DNA from 4 places in the Shewanella sp. W3-18-1 genome. Region 1 is predicted to be linked to each of the others. Evidence: predicted binding sites of a transcription regulator. Region 1 holds the regulator's gene; each other region holds the start of a gene.

What was found. Region 1 encodes MetJ, which represses methionine synthesis genes. Its sites were predicted from a motif close to TAGACGTCTAGACGTCTA; they were not measured.
Region 2: the regulator MetJ is predicted to act here: its motif matches at 1,671-1,688, upstream of metK (methionine adenosyltransferase).
Region 3: the regulator MetJ is predicted to act here: its motif matches at 2,189-2,206, upstream of serA (phosphoglycerate dehydrogenase).
Region 4: the regulator MetJ is predicted to act here: its motif matches at 1,659-1,676, upstream of msrA (peptide-methionine (S)-S-oxide reductase MsrA).

The regions. Positions count from the first base shown of each region.
Region 1 covers NC_008750.1:4,058,741-4,062,959, forward strand. Annotated here, with positions in the region: gene SPUTW3181_RS18435 (bifunctional aspartate kinase/homoserine dehydrogenase II) at 1-824, opposite strand, end outside; gene metB (cystathionine gamma-synthase) at 836-1,999, opposite strand; gene metJ (met regulon transcriptional regulator MetJ) at 2,212-2,526, shown strand; gene SPUTW3181_RS18450 (sulfite exporter TauE/SafE family protein) at 2,669-3,412, shown strand; gene nrfD (NrfD/PsrC family molybdoenzyme membrane anchor subunit) at 3,518-4,219, opposite strand, start outside.
Region 2 covers NC_008750.1:3,771,797-3,776,015, reverse strand. Annotated here, with positions in the region: gene SPUTW3181_RS17150 (hypothetical protein) at 1-343, opposite strand, end outside; gene metK (methionine adenosyltransferase) at 477-1,628, opposite strand; gene tkt (transketolase) at 2,107-4,101, shown strand; gene epd (erythrose-4-phosphate dehydrogenase) at 4,218-4,219, shown strand, end outside.
Region 3 covers NC_008750.1:908,004-912,222, forward strand. Annotated here, with positions in the region: gene ygfZ (tRNA-modifying protein YgfZ) at 1-720, opposite strand, end outside; gene serA (phosphoglycerate dehydrogenase) at 871-2,100, opposite strand; gene SPUTW3181_RS04170 (DUF2238 domain-containing protein) at 2,255-2,863, shown strand; gene SPUTW3181_RS04175 (helix-turn-helix transcriptional regulator) at 3,257-3,922, shown strand; gene SPUTW3181_RS04180 (curlin) at 4,091-4,219, opposite strand, start outside.
Region 4 covers NC_008750.1:2,446,466-2,450,684, reverse strand. Annotated here, with positions in the region: gene pgm (phosphoglucomutase (alpha-D-glucose-1,6-bisphosphate-dependent)) at 1-1,083, shown strand, start outside; gene msrA (peptide-methionine (S)-S-oxide reductase MsrA) at 1,167-1,646, opposite strand; gene astE (succinylglutamate desuccinylase) at 1,943-2,977, shown strand; gene SPUTW3181_RS11020 (thiamine pyrophosphate-dependent dehydrogenase E1 component subunit alpha) at 3,140-4,219, shown strand, end outside.

The DNA of each region.
Region 1 (4,219 bases):
AAGCTCACTTCGGTATTGAATAACGGCTGCAAAGTGCGCGAATGCAATACTGGCGAGCCTAAACGCGCTAGGCGATCGGCTTCGGCAAGTGACATACTTTTTAGTAACTTGGCATCGTTGATTTTATTAGGATCGGCGTTGAACACCCCTTCCACATCGGTCCAAATCGTCACGCGCTCGATATCGGCAAGACTAGCAATCAGGCTAGCGCTAAAATCTGAACCATTACGACCAAGTAATAAGGTATCGCCACGCTCGTTAGCGCAGATAAAGCCTGTGATCACCAAGCGTTCATTGGGATGCGCGGCTAATAGGGCTTGTACTTTAGCGCGGGATTCCTGTACCCGAATTTGTGGCACAGCGGCTTCATCGGCCACTAAAATTGAACAGGCATCCACATGGCTTGCCGCCACGCCAGATTCGCGCAGTAGCGCCGCCATTAAACGTGCCGACCAACGTTCGCCAAAGCTCACCACATGGTTGATTTGGTAATCATTGCGCGCATCCAAGGATAACAAGCTGATAAGTTGCGCTTTATCAGTAGCCAAACGCTCACGCAGATCGCGGGCTTGTTCATTCGACAACAACTGCTCAATCAACCCCTGTTGGTAACTGATCAGCACTTGTAATTCTTCTTGCCATAGCTGAGCCGCATCACGCAGCGCTAATAATTTATACAGGAAATTCGTGCTTTTACCCGCCGCAGAGACCACCACGAGATCATCACTATGACCGTGGGTTAACAGGATATGGGCGACTCGACGATAACAATCGGCATCCGCTAAACTGGAGCCACCAAATTTATGTAAGTGACAACGTGCCATCTATTATTCCTCTACTGACAAGCCGCAACGGCGGCTAATCCTGCTTGAATATCTGCAACTAAATCGGCGGCATCTTCAATACCCACCGATAGACGCAATAGGGTGTCTTTAATACCAGCCTCGAAGCGCGCCTGCGGCTCCATGGCTCTGTGGGTCATAGTAGCGGGCACTGCCACCAAACTTTCGACGCCACCTAAACTTTCTGCCACGCTAAATAAACTTAATGCACCTAAAAAGGCCACCACTTCGGCCTCGTCGCCCTTAAGCTCAAAACTCAGCATAGCGCCAAAGCCTTTTTGCTGCTTGGCTGCAATGGCGTGACCAGGGTGATCCGCAAGACCAGGGTAATAGACTTTGCTCACCACAGGGCTTTGGGTTAATACCTCAACAATGCGCAGGGCATTGGCTTGATGTTCGCGAATGCGTACCGCTAGAGTACGTAGGCCGCGCAGGGTCAGATAACTGTCGAAGGCTGACCCCGTTAAGCCTAGAGTGTTCGACCACCAATGTAAGCTTTCGCCGATTTGCGCATCTTTGGCGACCACAGCGCCGCCGACCACATCGCTGTGACCATTGATATATTTAGTGGTGGAATGGATAACGATATCCGCACCTAACAATAGGGGTTGTTGCAATATCGGCGATAAAAAGGTGTTATCGACCACCACCAGCGCGCCGACATCATGGCTCGCCTTAGCAATGGCTTCGATATCCACCACACGCAATAACGGGTTCGATGGGGTTTCGAGCCACACCATCTTAGGATTCTGCGCTATGGCTGCGGCTAACGCTTGACTGTCAGTTTGGTCCACCACAATCAGCTTAAACTGGCCTTTCTTCGCCAAGTTGGTAAATAAACGGTAGGAACCGCCGTAACAATCGTGGGGCACAACCAAGAGATCATCTGGGCCGAGTAAGGTGGTCACTAAGGTGATGGCTGCCATGCCAGTGCACGTCACTATGCCAGTGGCGCCCTTTTCTAATTGGGCTAATGCTTCGCCTAAAATGCAGCGCGTTGGGTTGCCTGAACGACTGTAATCGAATTCGCGGGGATTGTTATGACCATCGAAGGCGTAATTAGTCGACAAATAAATCGGTGGCACAACGGCACCATATTGAGTATCGCTTTCGATACCCTGACGCACTGCCAGTGTGGCTAATTGACGCTCTGCCATGGGTGGACTCCTAAATTCGGTAGACTGATAGAGATGTCTGGACGTCTAAATGTACCTAAGCCCAACCACATCGTCAATAGGCGTTAAGACGTTTAGACGTCTAAACATAAAGAAATCTGTTTGCAATCCCTAAGAAATAGTAGCAATAATTTGACTGTTGTTTGTAAGGGTTTAAAATCTGCCCCGAATTTAGCGTTATAACAGGTGAGTCAATGACTGAATGGAATGGGGAATATATCAGCCCCTATGCTGAACATGGCAAGAAGAATGAGCAAGTAAAGAAAATTACTGTGTCGATTCCGCTCAAAGTGCTTAAGATCCTTACGGACGAACGTACTCGTCGTCAGGTCAATAATTTACGTCACGCCACCAACAGCGAGCTGTTGTGTGAGGCATTTTTGCACGCCTACACTGGCCAGCCATTGCCTAACGATGACGATCTGTCAAAAGACAACCCAGATAGTATTCCCGCCGAAGCCAAGTTGTTGATGGACGAAATGGGGATCGAGTGGGAAGACATGGAATAGCGACTCGTCGCTTCCAAGATTGCTGTTATTTTCAAGATCACATTGCTCATCAATAGGGATCGTTAACGATCCCTTTTTGTTTATGCCTACATAATCTCAAGCGATGAGTTTATCTTGAGATTTTTGGGTATGTAGGAACCCTATGTTTTCTATGATAGATCCCCAGACACTTGCCTTAGCCTCGCTAATCGTGTTTATGGGCGCCTTAACCCAAAGCCTGATTGGATTTGGGCTTGCGGTTGTTGCTAGCCCCTTGTTGTATATCGTCGATCCGCAGCTTGTCCCTGCACCCGTTATTGCGATGGGATTCTCTATCGCGCTACTTACCTTAGTGCGTGAGCGCGGTCATTTAGAATTCAATGGCTTGCAATATGCTCTTATCGGTCGCGTACCCGGCGGTTTTATCGGTGCCAGCCTGTTGCTGTTTGCGCCTCAACCCATACTCGGTTTATCCATCGCCGCCATTGTGACAATCGCGGTTATTCTCAGCCTGTATAAATTCAGTCTCCCCGTTAATAAAGCAACCCTCTTCAGTGCGGGTGTGGTTTCAGGGATTTTCGGCAATATTGCCGCAATTGGTGGCCCGCCAATGGCGATTTTATTGGCGGGCAAAGATGCCTCGCAGTTCCGCGCAGCTTTATCGGCCTTCTTTATTTTTAGCTCTATGATTGCGCTGTGTATTTTAGCTGTAACAGGCTTGCTAGAGATCAAACACCTATGGCTCTCCTTAATGCTATTACCCTCAGTCATTTTGGGTTATTTAGTCGCAGGTAAACTCGTGGGACGCATCGATAAACATAAAACCAAAATGGCGACATTAGCCCTCTGTGCCATCAGCGCCTTAGTGTTAACGGTAAAGTCGGTTATCGAGCTATTACCCCAATAAGTGCCCTGCTTGTACAGGCAAACCTTCTCAAGATTCAAACAATAAAAAGCACTGACATTGCCAGTGCTTTTTCTTTATCTCTCAATATGTAAAGCCTATCTACACTCAGCTTAAGTAGCTTTGTCCTGCGTACACAATAAAGTGTCTCAGTGCGAGCACGCCCGTTAAGCTAGCGCAGGCAACCATGATCATTGCGCCCTTAGTATGGCGAGTCGCAGCGGGTAGCAGCATAAACAGCAATGGAATACCAAAGCCGATACCCACTACGCCAATCCAGAATACGCTTGCCCAAACACCTGTTGTCAATGAAGCCAGTGCTGCAGCCGCAGCACCACCTTTAAAGTACAAGGCGCAGAACAACATAAACAGGAACATGACTTCAATCGCCATCACAGGCAATTCTAAACCGTGCATTTTGACAAGCGTTTTATCGTGACTGTCTGTCTTAAACATCAGCAACGCCAGTACCGCGTTAGCCGCAGCGCCCGCCGATAAGCCTGACACTAAAAACAGTGCAGGCAGTACCGCAGTATTGAGCATAGGATAGGCATTCATGGCCGAAATTAAGAAGCCAGTGTAAGCCCCTACGCCAATAGCGAGGACAAACAGCAATACTTCAATCACCTTTCTAAAGGGCATAAGTAACTTAGCAATAGGCACTAAGAAACCTAAGCCCCACTTTGGCAAATCGTCACGCAATACGAGAATCGCATAGGCAAATGCCAAGGGTGAATAAGCCAGCAGCGCCAACACCCCAATAGCCATCACTGACTGGAAGTTGTAGTTAATCAAGATTAACCAGAAATG
Region 2 (4,219 bases), 290 kb from region 1:
CGTCGGATGTCAGTGCGCATACTTCTGCAACGGGAATCATTTTCCAAGTGGAGAGGTAAGCTGACTTAGATATTTCATCTACTTCGTTGTCAGAAATCCAAGCATGCATGTCATTTACTACTGCCTTTGTTTTTAATGAAGTAGCCAAGTTATGATCTGTTACACACAGGCTTTCATATTGGATTTCGTAAGGTGTTTCAAAAAAGGCTTCAGGATCGGATTCAATAAAAGCGGCAATGTCCGCTAATGTGCCGTATGTCTTTGCTGTTTCCTCTGGCTGACCTACATTGGCTGCCCATGCACAAGTTTGAAGTTGCTGTAATAAGGTGGCGTTATCGTTCATGGGTCAGTGGACTCTAATGGTTAGTGTATATGCTGCTTTTTATCTTGCTGTATTTGTCTTCGCATTATTAATCTACCCCATCATGCATAAAAAAACCGCTTGGTAGCGGTTTTTTATGCATCTTAATATGGGATTATAAGCCAGCGTCAGCGCGCAGTGCTTCGGCTTTATCTGTTGCTTCCCATGGGAATTCGTTGCGGCCAAAGTGACCGTAAGCGGCAGTTGCCTGATAAATTGGGCGAGCCAGATTTAGCATTTCAGTCAGGCCATATGGGCGTAGGTCGAAGTGTTGACGCACTAATTTGATCAGCACCTCTTCAGACACTTTACCCGTACCGAAGGTCTCGATACTGATTGATGTTGGCTCAGCCACACCGATAGCGTAAGACACTTGCAATTCGCAGCGATCAGCCAGACCTGCAGCAACAATGTTTTTTGCTACATAACGGGCAGCGTAAGCGGCACTACGGTCAACTTTTGATGGGTCTTTACCAGAGAATGCACCACCGCCATGACGCGCCATACCGCCGTAGGTATCTACGATGATCTTACGACCCGTTAAACCACAGTCACCCATAGGTCCGCCGATAACGAAACGGCCAGTTGGGTTGATAAAGTATTTAGTGTCTTTGCTTAACCACTGGGCAGGCAGAACGGGCTTGATGATGCTTTCCATCACGCCTTCGATCAAATCTGCTTGGGCGATATCAGGGCTGTGCTGGGTTGAAAGCACGATCGCATCGATACCGACAATCTTGTTGTTTTCGTAGGCGAAGGTGACTTGGCTTTTCGCGTCTGGGCGCAGCCATGGCAAAGTGCCGTTTTTACGTACTTCTGATTGACGCTTCACTAGTGCATGGGCATAAGTGATAGGTGCAGGCATCAGGATCTCGGTTTCATTGCTGGCATAACCAAACATTAAGCCTTGGTCGCCGGCACCTTGTTCTTTTGGATCGGCGCGATCAACACCTTGGTTGATGTCTGGAGACTGTTTACCAATCGCGTTTAATACGGCGCAGGAATCGGCATCAAACCCCATGTCTGAATGGGTATAACCAATTTCGCGAACCGTTTTACGGGTCAACTCTTCAATATCTACCCAAGCAGAAGTAGTGACTTCACCACCCACTAATACCATGCCAGTTTTGACGTAGGTTTCACACGCGACGCGTGCTTTAGGATCTTGGGCCAGAATTGCATCTAGCACAGCATCAGAAATCTGATCTGCAATTTTATCGGGATGACCTTCTGAGACCGACTCAGAAGTAAACAAGTGCTTTGCCATAGTAGGAAAATCTCGTCGTTAGCATTCAAACGTGTAGAAGCATCTACATCTAGACGGCTATTTTAGTGGAAATTCATCACTATGACACCCCCAAAGCTAAATATTTGTGTACTTAGTGAGGTAAATCCCAGCTTTAAAATCCAAACTAAAAAGCGATTTTGTTAATTAACTTTTTGAAAATAAATCATTAAATATATCTTTGGACCATTATTTTTCATTGGTATATCTAATTAAAATGCCCAAGATGGCCCGTAGGCAATCTTAAGTAAAAACTTTATGAGTGTCTTGGTATGCCGATTTTAATTACGAAGTTTGGACTATAAAAGTTCATATTCAATCTCTTTTTTATCTTGATAAAGCACGATTGACGCGATGAAGGTGAAATTGTGATGAATTTTCGTTTGCGTCATCCTCTTATGTAGGGGAAAATATGCATCCAAATTGCCCGCTAGACCCCACAAATTAAGCAGGAGAGAGCATGTCTTCCCGTAAAGTACTCGCCAACGCAATCCGTGCGTTAAGTATGGATGCAGTTCAAAAAGCAAACTCAGGCCACCCCGGCGCCCCAATGGGCATGGCAGATATTGCTGAAGTGCTGTGGAATGATTTCCTTAAGCACAATCCGAACAATCCGAAATGGGTAGATAGAGATCGTTTTATCCTCTCTAACGGTCACGGCTCTATGCTGATCTACTCTTTACTCCACCTGACGGGTTATGAACTACCGATTGAAGAACTGAAACAATTCCGTCAATTGCATTCAAAAACCCCAGGTCATCCTGAATATGGTTATACCCCAGGTGTTGAAACCACAACGGGTCCATTAGGCGCGGGCATTAGTAATGCGGTCGGTATGGCGATTGCCGAAAGAACACTAGCGGCGCAGTTTAACCGCGACGGCCACGAGATTGTTGATCACTATACTTACTGCTTCCTTGGCGATGGTTGCTTGATGGAAGGTATTTCCCACGAAGCTTGTTCATTAGCTGGCACTTTAGGTTTAGGTAAGTTAATTGCATTTTGGGATGACAACGGTATTTCTATCGACGGCCATGTTGAAGGCTGGTTTACCGATGACACGCCAAAACGTTTCGAAGCTTACGGCTGGCATGTGATTGCCAATGTTGATGGCCATGATAGCGATGCGATTCGTGCCGCTATTGAAGCGGCGAAAGCCGTGACCGACAAGCCCACCATGATCTGCTGCAAAACCATTATCGGTTTCGGTTCGCCAAACAAATCTGGCAGCCACGATTGTCATGGCGCACCATTAGGTGATGCTGAAATCGCCGCGGCTCGTGAATTCTTAGGTTGGCCACATGCACCATTCGAAATCCCTGCCGATGTTTACGCAGGTTGGGATGCTAAAGAGGCGGGTGCTGCAAGGGAAGCCGCGTGGAACGACAAGTTTGCTGCTTACGCTAAAGCATACCCAGAACTGGCTACAGAGTACGAGCGCCGTGTACTGAAAGGCGAATTACCTGCTGATTTCGAAGCTAAAGCACAGGCATTTATCCAAGAATGCCAAGATAAAGCCGAAGGTATTGCGAGCCGTAAAGCGTCACAAAATGCCATCGGTGCCTTTGGTGCTATGTTGCCTGAACTGCTTGGTGGCTCTGCCGACTTAGCGGGTTCTAACTTGACCTTATGGTCAGGTTCTAAAGGGATTCAAGACGATCCAGCCGGTAACTATGTGTACTACGGTGTGCGCGAGTTCGGTATGAGTGGCATTATGAACGGCGTGTCACTCCATGGTGGCTTTATCAACTACGGTGCGACTTTCATGATGTTTATGGAATACGCGCGTAATGCTGTGCGTATGTCTGCACTGATGGGCATTCAAAACATCTTCGTTTACACCCATGACTCTATCGGTCAAGGTGAAGACGGCCCAACGCACCAACCCGTTGAGCAATTAGCTAACCTGCGTATGACGCCAAATATGGCGGTATGGCGCCCCTGTGATGCGGCTGAAACCGCTGTTGCGTGGAAGGCGGCTATCGAACGTCGTACGGCACCAACATCACTCATCTTCAGCCGTCAAAACCTGAAGGCTCAAGTACGCAGTGCTGAGCAATTAGCCAATGTGGCAAAAGGTGCGTACGTACTGCAAGACTGTGCAGGTACACCAGAACTGATCCTGATCGCAACCGGTAGTGAAGTGCAATTGGCGATGGAAGCGGCAGCGGCTCTGACTGAACAAGGCAAACAAGTTCGCGTAGTTTCTATGCCATCAAACACTGAGTTTGATAAGCAAGATGCGGCTTATAAAGAGTCAGTATTGCCCCGTGCTGTGACTAAGCGTGTCGCCATTGAAGCAGCCCATACTGACTTCTGGTACAAGTATGTTGGTTTCGAAGGCACTGTTGTGGGTATGACCACTTTCGGTGAGTCTGCGCCAGGCAACGTGTTGCTGAAGCATTTCGGTTTCACCGTTGAAAATGTGCTGAATGCAGCAAAATCACTAGGTTAATCAGCCAAAGGATTAGATTAAATACAAAAGGTTAAACTTTTGAACTGTTAATCTGTATAATGCGGCCTGCAATCGTTTGCAGGCCGTTTTTGTATTAAGAGGAAACTGATACCTCAAT
Region 3 (4,219 bases), 1.6 Mb from region 1:
GTAAAGTGCGCGCTTATTTCCGCCGCGGTACTTCATGCGGGCGACGGTTTCTTGTCCCATGTAGCAGCCTTTATTAAAGCTGATACCATTAACAGCTTGCAGGTTACACATTTGTGGTACGTACTGGTGGGCATGACTGGCGGCAAGGTTAGGATAACCCGCTGCAATTTCTAATACTTGCCAAGCGGTGGCATCAAATACTGTGTGCTTAGCAACGAGGGTGTTTGCGGTTTCTGGTTGCAGAACCAAAATAAATCTATCCGCGTCTTTTAAAATCGCACCATTTTCAATGAGTGTGAGTTCTTGCTGAATATCACCAAAATGCTGTTTCACAAATTGGCAGGCTTGTTCGCCGGCAACGCCGAGTAAAGTCCATTCACCGGATGCATTGCTTAAGGTAGCTTTGCTAAATACCGCATATTTTTGTAGTTGGGGTAAATCGACTTCGATAGCACCCTTTGGCATCAACATAAAGAGTGCCTCTTGGATGGCAAAGGTTCTGAAACTGGCCAGCATTTTACCTTTAGGATCGCAATGGGCGCCCCAGCGCCATTGATCCGTGGCCAATGAGCTGATGTCTGTGGTCACTTGGCCATGGATAAAACTACGGCCTTGTTCTCCAACGACTTTGATTAGGCCCATATGAGATAAGTTGGCAAGCATAAGTGGAGGCAAGGTAGCGTCCAGATCCCAATGGGGTGTAGAAACTGAAATAGTCATAGCGAGATCCTGAAAATGAAGACGATGTGAGAGGCTAGATTGTAACGGAATTCCAGTTGGCTCAAAAGCATAAGGCGCACATATCTGTGAATGATATATGCGCCTTAATGTGTACTTTAGCCGATACGCGTATGCGGTTGGATTAATATCTTAAAACAGTACGCGGGTACGCAGTGTGCCTTCAATCGCTTTGAGCTCAACTAAGGCTTCTTCTGCTTGAGTGGTATCAACTTCCATCACGACATAACCAATTTCTGCGGTAGTTTGCAGATATTGGGCGGCGATGTTGATGCCTTTTTCTGAGAAGGCTTGGTTGATCTTGATCAGTACGCCAGGGCGGTTTTGGTGAATATGCAGTAAGCGTGAGGTGCCTTTATGCGTTGGCAGCGACACTTCAGGGAAGTTAACCGCAGACACGGTTGAGCCGTTGTCTGAATATTTCGCTAACTTACCAGCCACTTCAATACCAATGTTTTCCTGAGCCTCAGCCGTACTACCACCGACGTGCGGCGTGAGTAATACGTTGTCTAAACCACGTAGAGGAGTGATAAACTCATCGTCATTGGATTGTGGCTCGACGGGGAACACATCGATTGCGGCGCCCGCGAGGTGACGTTCTTTTAAGGCGACCGTTAAGGCATCGATATCGACTACTGTACCGCGTGAGGCGTTGATAAAGATGCTACCTTTACGCATAGCGGCAAACTCAGGTGCGCCTATCATATCTTTGGTTTGTGGTGTTTCAGGGACGTGTAAACTTACAACATCAGATTGCGCCAGCAGTTGCTCCATTGAATGGATTTGCTGTGCGTTACCTAGCGGCAGTTTGTCTTCGATATCGAAGAACACCACGCGCATACCTAAGGTTTCCGCCAGAATGCCAAGCTGAGTACCAATATGACCGTAACCAATTACACCTAAGGTTTTACCACGCACTTCGTAGCTGCCTGCAGCGGTTTTCATCCAACCGCCACGGTGGGCGATGGCATTACGCTCAGGGATGCCTCGCATCAGCATAATGATTTCGCCAATTACTAGCTCAGCAACACTGCGCGTGTTTGAAAATGGCGCGTTAAATACAGGAATACCAAGGGATTCGGCGGTGGCAAGATCAACTTGGTTAGTACCAATACAGAAACAACCAATCGCGATTAACTTCTCGGCACGTTTCAGCACCTCGGCAGTTAACTGAGTACGCGAGCGAAGCCCTACAAAGTGCGCATCTTTGATGGATTCAAGTAAGGCTTCATCACCTAAAGAGGCTTTGTGATATTCGATATTGGTATATCCCGCACGTTCAAATACATCGACCGCGGATTGGTGGACGCCTTCCAACAGCAGGATCTTGATCTTATCCTTGTCCAGCGAATGTTTCGCCATGATATGGGTACCCTCTAATTAATAGAAATGTTTCTTATGATATGCTGACAACCTTCACCCACCAAAGTAGCACTTTTTTTGCTCAGTGTGGAGGGCTAGATGGCTAAAGTTAATATTCTAAATTTAGAACAATATCGCATAAGAGGAAGAAACATTGAATAACAAAATCGCATGGTGCGGTATTTACCTCTCAGTTTTAATATGGTCGGCGATAAAACCCGCAGATCTATTTACTTGGTTGCTCGAAGCCTTACCTGGATTAGTCGCAGTACCGATTTTATTTTTTACCCGTAACCGTTTTCCGCTAACACCTTTGGCGTATTTGTTAATTTTAATACATTGCTGTGTGTTGTTTGTGGGCGCTCATTACACTTACGCTGAAGTGCCGTTGTTTGACACTATTGCTGATTGGATGGGCTCGGAACGTAATAATTACGATAAAGTCGGGCATTTTGCCCAAGGTTTTATCCCAGCCATGCTCGCCCGTGAAATTATGCTGCGCAACGAAGCGGTAAAACCAGGGGCTTGGTGCGCGTTTCTTGCGACGTGTTTTGTGCTCGCATTTTCGGCGTTTTATGAACTGATCGAATGGTGGGTTGCTGTGGCCACTGGCGAAGGTGCAGAAGCCTTTTTGGGAACTCAAGGCTATGTATGGGACACTCAATCGGATATGTTCTTTGCCCTTATTGGCGCGATAGTAGCACTGACTTTGTTGTCTCGTTTTCAAGATAAGCAAATAGCAGCACTTACACCAAGCACTTAGTATGACTGGTGAATGATGCGGTTTATTTGAGTGGTAAGATTTTCCTCCCGCTAACACATCTGATGAAAGTATGACGACATAGAGTTGTCATACTTTTGCACTAACCTTTATGTTTAATTTATGTTGCAACTTGGGGCGGCTCATCCTAGTTTAACAGTGCAAGTGCTGTGAGGCTGTGGATTTAACGAGTGGTTTTAACTCATAACCCGTTTTTCGATGGTGTGTTAGTCGAACTTACTATGGCTAAACAGGGAATAGTACATTTGGGTGATGTTTTTCAATCGTTAACTAGTCAGAATCAACCAGGTTAATGGAATGTTGAGAAATCTAACTAGAAGACGAGTCAAACAGACCATTTTGCAATAAGAGAATACTTTTCAGGGAGGAGAGTCATTGAGCACAATTAATGAATTGGTTTTTTTACACCAAATGGCCGCGCCATGTCATTTAGCGTTACTCGCTGAATCCATAGGTTTGAAAACGCGTATTGTAAAGCACGCAGCAGAATTGGATTTAGATAAAAGCCGTCGTAGTTTTTATCTGATCACCCAAAAAGGTTCAGCATTAGATAACAAAGGAATTCCTTTGCTGGCTTCGCGTTTAGTGTCACATTTTCCTGTGGCGCTGTATCAAGTTGAGCGAGACTCCTTAGACCAAGAATCTGCAATGTTACTCGGCATTCGAGGTATTTTATTTGCCGATCAACGTATGGATCTGATGTTAACGGGTTTACGTAAAATGGTGGCAGAGGAGCTTTGGTACGATAGAACGTTGCTAAGCAAAATGTTTCGCCGTGTCGTACAAAAGTTAGAGGGTAATAATGAGATGCCCTCCGATACTGTGGCTATGCTGCAGATGCTGACATCCCGTGAACGTACCATTATTCAATTTGTATCCAGTGGCGCAAGGAATAAAGAAATTGCCCATAGGTTATGCATCAGCGAACATACAGTAAAAGCACACATTTCCTCTATTTTCCGCAAGACCCAGTCTCGTAATCGGGTTGAGCTTTTACGTTGGGCGCAAACCTATCAAACTCACTTTGAGCTATGTAGTTAACCTGCAAAGGGTGTGGTCATTTGCCTGTTGCTTTGAGTGGTTAATGTTAATGATTGCTGGCATATCAAAATAGAAAAGCGGGAATGTTTATGTAAACATTCCCGCTTTTTTTATACCATTTTATCAAACAACACCAAAGAGTTAGCTATGGCGGTTTAGCAGTATTTATTAGTATTGCACTACAGTGGCAATGTTCATATTGCCTGATTGGTTCACGCTGATGCTGTTGTTATTGCCAGCTTGAGAGCCCAACACTAAGTTGTCATTCCCCTTTTGAGCGATCAATAGGCTGTTGTT
Region 4 (4,219 bases), 1.6 Mb from region 1:
GGCGTGAATAAACTCGCCTATGTCGATGCGCTGACTTCGGGCTATGTGCATGCCATCGATTTAATCACTCCCTATGTGGCCGATCTAGAAAATGTAATTGATATGCAAGCTATCGCGAAAGCGAAGCTTAAGTTAGGTGTCGATCCATTAGGTGGCTCGGGTATCCATTATTGGGCACCGATTGCTAAGCATTACGGCATTGATATCACCTTAGTGAATGATAAAGTCGACCCGAGTTTTAGCTTTATGCCACTGGATAAAGACGGCAAAATTCGTATGGATTGCTCGTCTCCCTATGCGATGGCTGGTTTACTCGCCCATAAAGAATCTTTTGATTTATGCCTTGGGAATGATCCCGATTATGATCGTCATGGCATAGTCTGCCCGGGTACGGGCTTAATGGATCCTAACCATTATTTAGCTGTGGCGATTGATTACCTGCTGACACACAGACCAGATTGGAGCGATAGCTTAGCCATAGGTAAAACCTTAGTATCGAGTGCGCTTATCGACAAAATTTGCGCCTTCCACGGCAAAAAATTACTCGAAGTGCCTGTCGGCTTTAAATGGTTTGTCGATGGTTTAGCTGAGGCGACTATTGCCTTTGGCGGAGAGGAGAGTGCTGGCGCCGCCTTCTTACGCCGAGATGGCACTACTTGGTGCACGGATAAAGACGGTTTTATTCTAGGGTTACTTGCAGCAGAGATCCTTGCGGTGACAGGTAAAACCCCTGGTCAGCGTCACCAAGAGTTAGTAAAACAATTTGGTCAAAGTTTCTATAAGCGTATCGATAGCCCAATCAGTCTTGGAAACAAAGCCAAGTTTGCTTTGCTCAATGCTGAGACCTTAAATGCCACAGTGCTTGCGGGTGAGACAATCGAAAGCGTGTTAACCCATGCACCGGGCAATAATGCCGCCATTGGTGGCATCAAAGTCACCACAGCGAATGGCTGGTTTGCGGCGCGTCCATCGGGCACTGAAGCCTTATTTAAGATCTATGGCGAAAGTTTTATCAGTGAGCAGCATTTGGCTGAGATTATCAAAGACGCACAAGCATTAATTGATAAGGCACTAAACGCTTAAGTGAGCTTTTCAGAGATAAAAAACGCACTCATGTTAATCCGTGAGTGCGTTTTTTATTTGGCCCGATTTAAGGCTAACTCGTATTAATATTCGATATGACAACTTGGTAAGTTGTTCTTATCAATATAATTTTGATGGCATTCCTCAGCCACATGGAACTGTTGCAGTGGCACTATCTCAGTCACTATATGGCGTAATCCCCAACGGCCCGAGCGGGCAAAAGCCAACTTTGAGGCTTCTGCCGCGGCCTTTTGTTCACGGTCGTGGAAGAAAATGGTGCTGCGGTACTGAGTACCAATATCTCCGCCTTGCATGTTCAGACTCGTTGGATTGTGGTTTTTCCAAAATACATCGAGCAAGTCTTCATAACTGACAAGGGCTGGGTCAAATTCCACTTGCACCACTTCGGCATGGCCTGTTTTACCTTTTTTCACTTCTTCATAAGTAGTGGCGGCATTATTGCCACCCATATATCCACAGGTGGCATTTAGTACGCCATTCACTTGTCTAAAAAAATACTCTACGCCCCAGAAACAGCCGGCACCAAAGGTTGCTAACGCCATAATTAAATCCAATAGAAGTCTAGATGGCTAAGGATTGTGATTAAACAGAGGATTAAAAGCAAGTATGGCTGTAAAATTTTATGCAATTGTTGTGGTGTGCGATGCTTAATTTCTCTCAAGAGAAATCAAAATTTTTACCCCAAAACTGCGTAGTTCAACAAGAATGTCAGAGATATAGGTGAAAAACTTGTGTTAGTATTGAAGCGCTTTTGAAGGTGAGTATTAAGTGCTTAGGTGTTGTAGGTTTATTTAGCGCTTAGCGCTTACTTTTAACACACCATTATAAGGAGAATTCTGTGTTACAAGCTCTGTTAGATTCAAAGGATTTTTTAGCGCTCACCTTAGCCCATCCTGAACAGTTCGATGGCGAATTTTCATTTAACTTAGGCGATCATACTCAAGTGGAAGTGTGGGATACCGGTGTTATTGTTTTCGAACCAATACAGAATGAAGGAAAAGATATTGTGCTTTCTTGCGGTGTTCACGGTAACGAGACCGCGCCCATTGAACTCTGCAATAGCTTAATTAAACAACTTTTACAGCAAAAGATCATCGCAAAGCAGCGCACTTTATTTCTCATTGGTAACCCATTAGCGATTAATAACGGCACGCGGATTATTGACGAAAACATGAATCGTCTGTTTAGTGGTGAGCATTCCAATCCACCAGGGTTAGTGAACCCTGAGCGAGTACGCGCGAAAAAACTCGAAGCCTATGTCGATCGTTTTTATACTACGGTTGCCGATGGACGTCAGCGCATCCATTATGATCTGCACACGGCGATGCGCGCCTCGAAGCATGAAAAGTTCGCTATTTATCCCTATCGTCCAGGGCGCGCCTTTAGCGGCGAGCAAATTATGTTTTTAGCCGCAAGCGGCGTCGATACAGTACTTTTCCACCACGAACCGACCACGACCTTCAGCTATTTTTCCTCTGAACGCTACGGCGCCGATGCCTTTACCATTGAGCTTGGCAAAGTGTATCCCATGGGGCAAAACGACATGACGCGTTTTATCGCCACCCATGAAATGTTCATGCGCTTGATCACCGCTAAGCCGTTGGAGCTGGATGCATTTGATGCCGATAAGGTTAACTTGTACCAAGTGTGCCGCGTCATCAATAAACATTTCGATGATTTTGAATTTACCTTCGCAACGGATGTCGAAAACTTCAGATCTTTCCCGAAGGGCTTTGTTTTAGCGCGGGAAGGTGGGAAAGAAATTAAAGTGGAGCACGAGTTTGAGTCTGTCGTGTTCCCTAATGCCAAAGTGCCTATTGGCAATCGCACTGTGATTTGCCTGATCCCTGCGGTGAATGCGGACGTGCGTTAGGCTTGTAAAGCAATATATACATGCGTGGCAGGGATAACTTGTGGTTTGAGCTATGCCAATGGTTGATAGGTAGTTTACGTTAACGTAATGTTCGTCGGGCATATTCGTATAAACAGACGCATCAAAACGCTTTGATGCGTAATGAGATAACAAGAGCACAATATGAGCAAAGCAACACTCAACACTGATACAGTGCACCGTGTCGGCTTCTTGGATAAGGCATCGCTACACATTCCTATCCTTCGAATTCTACAAGCCGACGGCACCACTTATGAAACCGCGGTTTTGCCTGTGATAGATGAAACCTTAGCCACTAAAATTTACGATACCTGTGTATTCACTCGGGTGCTCGATGAACGTATGCTTGGCGCCCAGCGTCAAGGACGCATCAGCTTCTACATGACCTGTACGGGTGAAGAAGCGGCGATTGTCGGCAGTGTGGCCGCACTCGATCAAGAAGATGTGATCCTCGCACAATATCGTGAGCATGCGGCGCTGCGTTATCGCGGCTTTACCACTGAACAGTTTATGAATCAGATGTTCAGTAACGAGAAAGATCTTGGTAAAGGTCGACAAATGCCAATCCATTACGGTAGTGCGGCATTGCATTATCAAACGATTTCTTCACCGTTAGCCACGCAAATCCCGCAGGCGACTGGTGTGGGCTACAGCTTAAAAATGCAAGGTAAGCGCAAAGTCGCGGTTTGTTATTTTGGCGAAGGCGCTGCATCGGAAGGGGATTTTCATGCTGGCCTAAACATGGCCGCGGTATTGAAATGCCCAGTGATTTTCTTCTGTCGTAACAATGGCTACGCCATTTCAACGCCCACCGAAGAGCAGTTTGCCGGTAACGGTATTGCTAGCCGCGGTGTGGGTTATGGCATGCACACCATTCGTGTTGATGGTAATGACATGTTGGCCGTGTTAGCCGCAACTCAGCAAGCCCGCGCCTATGCGATTGAGCATAATGCGCCTGTGCTGATTGAAGCCATGACTTACCGTCTCGGCGCGCACTCTTCTTCAGACGATCCCTCTGGTTATCGCTCGAAAGATGAAGAAGCCAAGTGGCAGCAACACGATCCGGTTAAACGCTTCAAATTATGGCTTATCAACAAAGGTTGGTTGGCTGAAGCGGATGATGTGAAATTGCATGAGAAATATCGTGAAGAAGTATTGGCTGCAGTAAAAGTGGCTGAAAAAATTCCTGTGCCTATGCTGGATGAAATTATTGAAGATGTGTAC